Pararoseomonas sp. SCSIO 73927: one gene and its partner. The protein of the gene in region 1 interacts with the protein of each later gene in a pairwise test. Links are inferred from orthologs where the notes say so. Each region holds a gene or a part of one and is shown on either strand. Other genes may lie near its edges.

Region 1 (3,641 bases):
CGGGAGCACCGGCGCCGGCGCCGAGCGTGCCGAGCAGGCCGCCGACCTCGACCTCGGCGCCCTCATCGGCGGAGATGCTCTCGACGGTGCCGGCGGAGGGGGCGTTGACCTCCACCGTCACCTTGTCCGTCTCCAGCTCGACCAGCGGCTCGTCGGCGGCGACCGATTCGCCCACCTTCTTCAGCCAGCGGGCCACGGTGGCCGTGGTGACGCTCTCGCCCAGGGTGGGCACCAGGATCTCGGTCATCGTGTTTTCCTCAGCCCAGCCCGCTCAGCTCAACCCGAGCGCCTGGCGAACGAGCGCTTCCTGCTGCTGCGCGTGGACCTTGGCAAGCCCCGTCGCGGGGCTGGCCGCGGCCGGGCGGCCGACATAGACCGGCCGCGTGGCCTTTCCGCCCACCTGCTTCAGCACGCCCTCGATCCGCCGGTCGATGTACGTCCAGGCGCCCATGTTCTCCGGCTCCTCCTGGCACCACACGACCTCGGCGTTCTTGTAGGGCGCCAGGGCCTTGGGCAGGGAGATGCTGGGGAAGGGATAGAGCTGCTCCACCCGGATGATCGCCACGTCCTTCACGCCCTTGTCCCGGCGCTCCTGCAGCAGGTCGTAGTAGACCTTGCCGGTGCAGAGGACGACGCGCTTCACCCCCTCCGGCGCCTCGATCGTGTCGGTCTCGCCGATCACGGTCTGGAAGCGGCTGCCCGGGCCGAACTCGGCCAGCGGGGAGACGGCCAGCTTGTGCCGCAGCAGCGACTTCGGCGTCATCAGGATCAGCGGCTTGCGGTAGTTCGCCCGCATCTGCCGCCGTAGCGCGTGGTAGTAGTTGGCGGGGGTGGTGATGTTGCCCACCCGCATGTTCCGCTCCGCGCAGAGCTGGAGGTAGCGCTCCAGCCGGGCGGAGGAGTGCTCGGGACCCTGCCCCTCATAGCCGTGCGGCAGCAGCATCACGAGGCCGGACATGCGCAGCCACTTCGTCTCGGCGGAGGCGATGAACTGGTCGATGATGACCTGCGCGCCGTTCGCGAAGTCGCCGAACTGCCCCTCCCACAGAACCAGCGTGTTCGGGTCGGCCAGGGAGTAGCCGTAGTCGAAGCCCAGCACCCCGAACTCGGAGAGCAGGGAGTTGAAGGCCTCCAGCCGCTGCTGCCCCTCGCGGATGTTGTTCAGCGGCACGTACTCGGCCTGCGTCGCCTGATCGATGAGGTAGGCGTGGCGTTGGGAGAAGGTGCCGCGCTGCACGTCCTCGCCCGAGAGGCGGACGCGGTGGCCGTCCAGCAGCAGGGTGCCGAAGGCCAGCGCCTCGCCGGTCGCCCAGTCGATGCCCTCGCCCGTCTCGATGGCCTGCTTCTTGGCCTCCAGCTGGCGCAGGATCTTCGGGTTGGCCCCGAAGCCCTCCGGCACGCGGGAGAGGGCGGCGCCCACCTCGCGCAGCACGCCGGTCTCTACCGCCGTGTCGGTGTCCGTCTCCGGCTCGTCGTTGCCGGGGGCCTTCAGCCCGGTCCAGTGTCCCTCCAGCCAGTCCGCCTTGTTCGGCTTGAAGGTCTGGCTGGCCTGGAAGGCCTCGTCCATCTTCGCGAAGAAGGCGTCCTGGATGGCCTTGGCCTCGGCCTCGGGGATGGAGCCCTCCGCGGCCAGCTTCCCCGCGTACTTCGTGCGGGTGGTCGGCGTCTCCTTGATGCGGGCGTACATCAGGGGCTGGGTGAAAGCCGGCTCGTCGCTCTCGTTGTGGCCGTGGCGGCGGTAGCAGACGATGTCCAGCACCACGTCGGAGCAGAACTTCATCCGGAACTCGGTGACCAGGCGGGCGGCGAAGACCACCGCCTCCGGGTCGTCCCCGTTCACGTGCAGGATCGGCGCCTGCACGGACTTGGCGATGTCCGTGCAGTAAAGGCCGGAATAGGCGTGGGCCGGGGTGGTGGTGAAGCCGATCTGGTTGTTCGTCACCACGTGGATCGTGCCGCCGGTGCGGTAGCCGATGAGCTGGCTCATCGCCATCGTCTCGTAGACCACGCCCTGGCCGGCGAAGGCCGCGTCGCCGTGCAGCAGGATGCCCATCACGGAGGTACGGGCCTTGGTGTCGCCCGCCATGTCCTGGCGCGCGCGCACCTTGCCCGCGACCACCGGGTCCACCGCCTCCAGGTGGGAGGGGTTGGGCTGGAGGGAGAGGTGGACCTGCCGGCCCTCGATCTCGATGTCGGTGGAGGTGCCGAGGTGGTACTTCACGTCGCCCGAGCCCTGCACATCCTCCGCATGGCCCGCGCCCTTGAACTCGGCGAAGACCTGCGTGAACGGCTTCTTCACCACGTTCACCAGCGTGGAGAGGCGGCCGCGGTGGGCCATGCCGATGGCGATCTCGTTCACGCCCTGCTTCGCGCCGGCGGCGATCACCGCCTGCACGGCGGGGATGGTGCTCTCGCCGCCCTCGAGCCCGAAGCGCTTGGTGCCCACGAACTTCTTGGCGCAGTAGGCCTCGAAGCCTTCCGCGGCCGTCAGCTGCTCCAGGATGGTGCGCTTGTCCTCGGCCTTGAAGGCATTCTTCCAGGGCGCGCCCTCGATGCGCTGCTGGATGAAGGCCTTCTGCTCGGGGTCCTGGATGTGCATGAACTCGACGCCGATCGAGCCGCAGTAGCTGGCCTTCAGGATCGCGAGGACCTCGCGCAGCGTCGCCGTCTCGCGGCCCAGCACCTTGTCGATGAAGATCGGGCGGTCCAGGTCGGAATCCGAGAAGCCGTAGGTCTTCGGATCCAGCTCGGTGTGCGGCTTCTTCTTCTGCAGGCCCAGCGGATCGAGGTCCGCCTCCAGGTGGCCGCGCACGCGATAGGCGCGGATGAGCATCAGGGCGCGGAGGGAATCCACCACCTGCTGACGGCTGGCGGCCGGGTCGGCGGCGGGCGCCGCCGCGGCGGGGGCGGGCTTCTCGCCCTTGCCACCCTTGGCCGGGGGCGGTGCCTCCGGCTCCGGCGCGAAGCCGCCGCGCGGGCGCGGGGCCCAGGAGGCGCCGGTCGCGTCCTCCAGCACCGCGCGCGCGTCGTCGTTCAGCGCGGCAAAGAGCTCGGCGAAGGAGGGGTCCACGCTGTCGGGGGCCTGCACCCAGCGGGCGTAAAGGTCCGCGAGGAAGGTGGCGTTCGCCCCCGTCATCGCGCTGGCTAGGATATCCACTCCGGGCATGGTCTTCCGCTTCTCGGCTTCTCGGCTGGGGGACTTAGGCGGGGATCGGGGCAGGTCTGTGGCAGGGGGCCACGGCCGGGGCAATTCTCACCCCTTCCGGCCGGCAACGGCGCCACGCAATTTCCGGACCTGCTTCCGCTGTCATCTCGTTTCTCCCGGGGTCTCCACCCGGGCTCCCGCGCACCAATTGGGCTTCGGCGCGCCGCTTGTCACCCGTCTTACCGGCATGTCAGGGCGGCGCAAGGCGGGGAAGGCCAACAAAGCCGGGAGATGCGGCAAGGCCGCCCCCGGAAGGGAGCGGCCCCGTTGGAGCGGTTCTGTCGGAGCGGTTCTGTCGGCGGGCGGTTCAGGCGGGCGCCAGCGCCGCACTCGTCCGGACGAGGCGGGCATAGTCGGCCACCAGCACCTCCGTGATCCGGCCGGGGGTGAAGCGGTGATCCCCGATGCGCCGCACCGGCGTCACCTCGGCCGCGGT
Region 2 (3,226 bases), 2.0 Mb from region 1 along the record:
CGAGGAGGAGGTAGGGCCACAGGCGCAGGACGCCCATGCGGTTGAGGCCGAAGAGCAGGGCGAGCACCAAGGCCGCCCCGGCCAGGTCCGGCAGGGAGAGGCCGGAGGTGTAGAACAGCGCGATGATCACCACGGCGCCGAGGTCGTCGATGATGGCGAGCGCCGCGAGGAAGACGCGGAGCGACGCCGGGACGCGCTTGCCGAGGAGCGAGATGACGCCGAGCGCGAAGGCGATGTCCGTGGCGGCCGGGATGGCCCAGCCATGGGCGGATTCCCCGGGGTTGAAGGCGAGGAAGACCAGGGCGGGCACGGCCATGCCGCCGGCCGCGGCGATGCCGGGCAGGGCGCGGCGGGGCCAGGTGGAGAGCTGGCCGTCCAGGGCTTCGCGTTTGATCTCCAGGCCGACGAGCAGGAAGAAGACCGCCATCAGGCCATCATTGATCCAGTGCTCGACCGAGAGGGGGCCGAGATAGGCGTGCAGCACGCCCTGGTAGGCGGTGTTGAGCGGGGTGTTCGCGATGACCAGGGCGAGGGCGGCGGCCCCCATCAGCACCAGCCCGGCGGAGGACTGCCCTTCGAGGAAGCGGCGCAGGGCGCTGGGCCGGGTATCGTGGTGGGCGGCCTGGACCATCGGGACTCCGTTTCGTGGCGGGGGATGGCCCCTAGCACGGGCGGCGGCGGGGGGAAGGAACATTCCAGGGTTCCTCCTGAAATGATGCGGCGCATCATCAGCGTTCCGTTGCCGGGGGCGGCGCGGTAGAAGCCGGGCATGACGGTGCTTGCCCTTCGCGACCTGACCATCCGCATGGCCGGGCGCACCCTTCTCGACGGCGCGAACCTGCAGCTGGACCCCGGGCGCAAGCTGGGGCTGGTGGGGCGGAACGGGACGGGGAAATCCACCCTGTTCCGGGTGGTGACCGGCACCTTGCAGCCCGATGGCGGTGAGGTGCGGATCGCCGCCCGCGCCCGCATGGCGCATGTGGCGCAGGAGCAGCCGGGGACGGAGGTGTCGCTGCTGGAGACGGTGCTGGCGGCGGACACGGAGCGGTCCGAACTGCTGCACGAGATGGAGAACGGCGATCCCACCCGGCTGGCGGAGGTGCAGGAGCGGTTGATCGCGATCGGGGCCGATGCGGCGCCGGCGCGGGCGGCCACCGTTCTCGCGGGGCTGGGGTTCGACGCGGAGGCGCAGCAGCGCACCGTGCGCGAGTTCTCCGGCGGCTGGCGGATGCGCGTGGCGCTGGCCTGCGCGCTGTCCCTGGAGCCGGACCTGCTGCTGCTGGACGAGCCGACGAACCACCTGGACCTGGAGGCCACGATCTGGCTGGAGGGGTGGCTCCGCCGCTTCCCGGGTGCGGCCATCATCATCTCCCACGACCGGGAGGTGCTGGACGAGTGCGTGGACAGCATCGCGCACCTGGACCGGGGCAAGATCACCACCTACCCCGGCGGGTACTCGGAGTTCGTGCGGATCCGCGGGGAGCGGATGGCGCAGCAGGCCGCGCTGAACGAGAAGGTGCTGGCCCAGCGCGCGCACATGCAGGCCTTCGTGGACCGGTTCCGCGCCAAGGCGACGAAGGCGCGGCAGGCTCAGTCCCGTCTGAAGGCGATCGAGAAGCTGCCGCCGGTGATCGAGGTGGCGGAGGACGGGTCCACGCGGTTCGAGTTCCCGGACCCGCCGGAGGTGCCGCCGCCGATCCTGACGATGTACGACGCGAGCGTGGGCTACGGGAACCGCACCATCCTCTCCGGCCTTGGGCTGCGGCTGGACCAGGATGACCGGATCGCGCTGCTCGGCGCCAACGGCAACGGCAAGTCCACTCTCGCGAAGCTCATCGCCGGGAAGCTGGAGGCGCGCTCCGGCGAGGTGAAGCGCACCCAGCGGCTGAAGATCGGCTACTTCGACCAGCACCAGGCGGAGGCGCTGGACCCGGAGGGCACGCCGCTGTCCCACATGCAGGCGGCGATGCCACCGCAGGCGACGGTGACGCAGGCGCGGTCCCAGCTGGCGCGCTTCGGGCTGGACGAGGACCGGGCCACCACCCTCATCCGCAACTGCTCGGGCGGGGAGAAGGCGCGGCTAATGCTGGCCATCACCACGCGGGACGCACCGCAGCTGCTGATCCTGGACGAGCCGACGAACCACCTGGACATCGACGCGCGCGAGGCGATGGTCCGGGCCCTGGCGGACTACAAGGGCGCCGTGGTGCTGATCACCCACGACCCGCACATGGTGGAGCTGGCGGCCGACCGGCTCTGGCTGGTGGCAGACGGCAAGGTCTCGCCCTTCGACGGAGACCTGAACGACTACCGGGCCTGGCTGGCGAACCGCGCGCGGGACGACCGGCGCGAGGCGCGGGCCGCCAAGGGCGACCCCGCCGCGCCGGCCAAGCCCACCGCCGCGAGCCGGGCGGCGGCACGCGCCGCCCTGGCCCCGATCCGGGAGCGGGTGAAGGAGATCGAGGCGCGAATGGAGAAGCTGCGCCTGGAGGACGGGCTGCTGGAGAGGAAGCTCTCCGACACCGGGACCTATGCCCGCTTCAAGCCCTCCGACATCGCCTGGGCCAATACCCGCCGCGCCGCCATCGCCGCCACGGTGGCGAAGCTGGAGGAGGAGTGGCTGGAGTTGAGCGAGAAGCTGGAAGCCGCCTGACCCGGCATGGCAGGCTGGGCGCATGGACGCCCCGTCTCTGCACCATGCTGCCCTGCCCTATCGCGCCATGGCCCGAAACAACGCCTGGGCCAACCACCGCCTGCTGACGGCCTGCGAGGGACTGTCGCAGGCGGAGTTCGTGGCGCCGCGAACCGGCTTCTTCCCGAGCCTGCGGGCGACGCTGAACCACATCCTGGTCATCGACCGCTTCTACGTGGACGCGATGGAGGGCGGCACGCTGGGGCCGGCCGCCTGGGCGGACCCGGAGCCCTGCGCCACCGTGGCCGCGCTGAAGGCGGCGCAGGCGGCGGTGGATGCGCGGCTGATCGCGATCGCCGAGGCGCTGGACGCGGCGGGGCTGGCACGGATCGTGGCCGTGCACCGCGGCAGCCGGGTCCAGCACGAGCGGATGGACCGGCTGCTGCTGCACCTGTTCCAGCACGACATCCACCATCGCGGCCAGGCACACGCCATGCTCAGCGGCACGCGCGTGGCACCGCCGCAGCTGGACGAGTTCTACGCCGCCGAGGAGGCGCCCCTGCGCGCCGCCGAGTTCTCGGCGCTGGGCTGGAC

What was found.
Region 2: the proteins of VQH23_RS00805 (region 1) and VQH23_RS10110 interact in binary tests that used the Escherichia coli proteins (3 or more experiments, as listed by UniProt). The link is inferred for Pararoseomonas sp. SCSIO 73927 from one-to-one orthologs.

What each region holds. Positions count from the first base shown.
Region 1 is NZ_CP146232.1:141,136-144,776, forward strand. The notes cover bases 72-3,485. They hold VQH23_RS00805 (2-oxoglutarate dehydrogenase E1 component), read right to left. Parts: upstream 3,167-3,485; coding sequence 272-3,166; downstream 72-271. Other genes in these bases: odhB (2-oxoglutarate dehydrogenase complex dihydrolipoyllysine-residue succinyltransferase), read right to left, coding at 72-247. Outside these bases: more of odhB, read right to left, coding at 1-71; VQH23_RS00810 (branched-chain amino acid aminotransferase), read right to left, coding at 3,513-3,641. UniProt on the Escherichia coli protein: E1 component of the 2-oxoglutarate dehydrogenase (OGDH) complex which catalyzes the decarboxylation of 2-oxoglutarate, the first step in the conversion of 2-oxoglutarate to succinyl-CoA and CO(2).
Region 2 is NZ_CP146232.1:2,135,699-2,138,924, forward strand. Bases 213-3,211 are described here. They hold VQH23_RS10110 (ABC-F family ATP-binding cassette domain-containing protein), read left to right. Parts: upstream 213-769; coding sequence 770-2,653; downstream 2,654-3,211. Other genes in these bases: nhaA (Na+/H+ antiporter NhaA), read right to left, coding at 213-631; VQH23_RS10115 (DinB family protein), read left to right, coding at 2,676-3,211. Also shown: more of nhaA, read right to left, coding at 1-212; more of VQH23_RS10115, read left to right, coding at 3,212-3,226. UniProt on the Escherichia coli protein: Genetic data indicate it may be involved in ribosome assembly or function.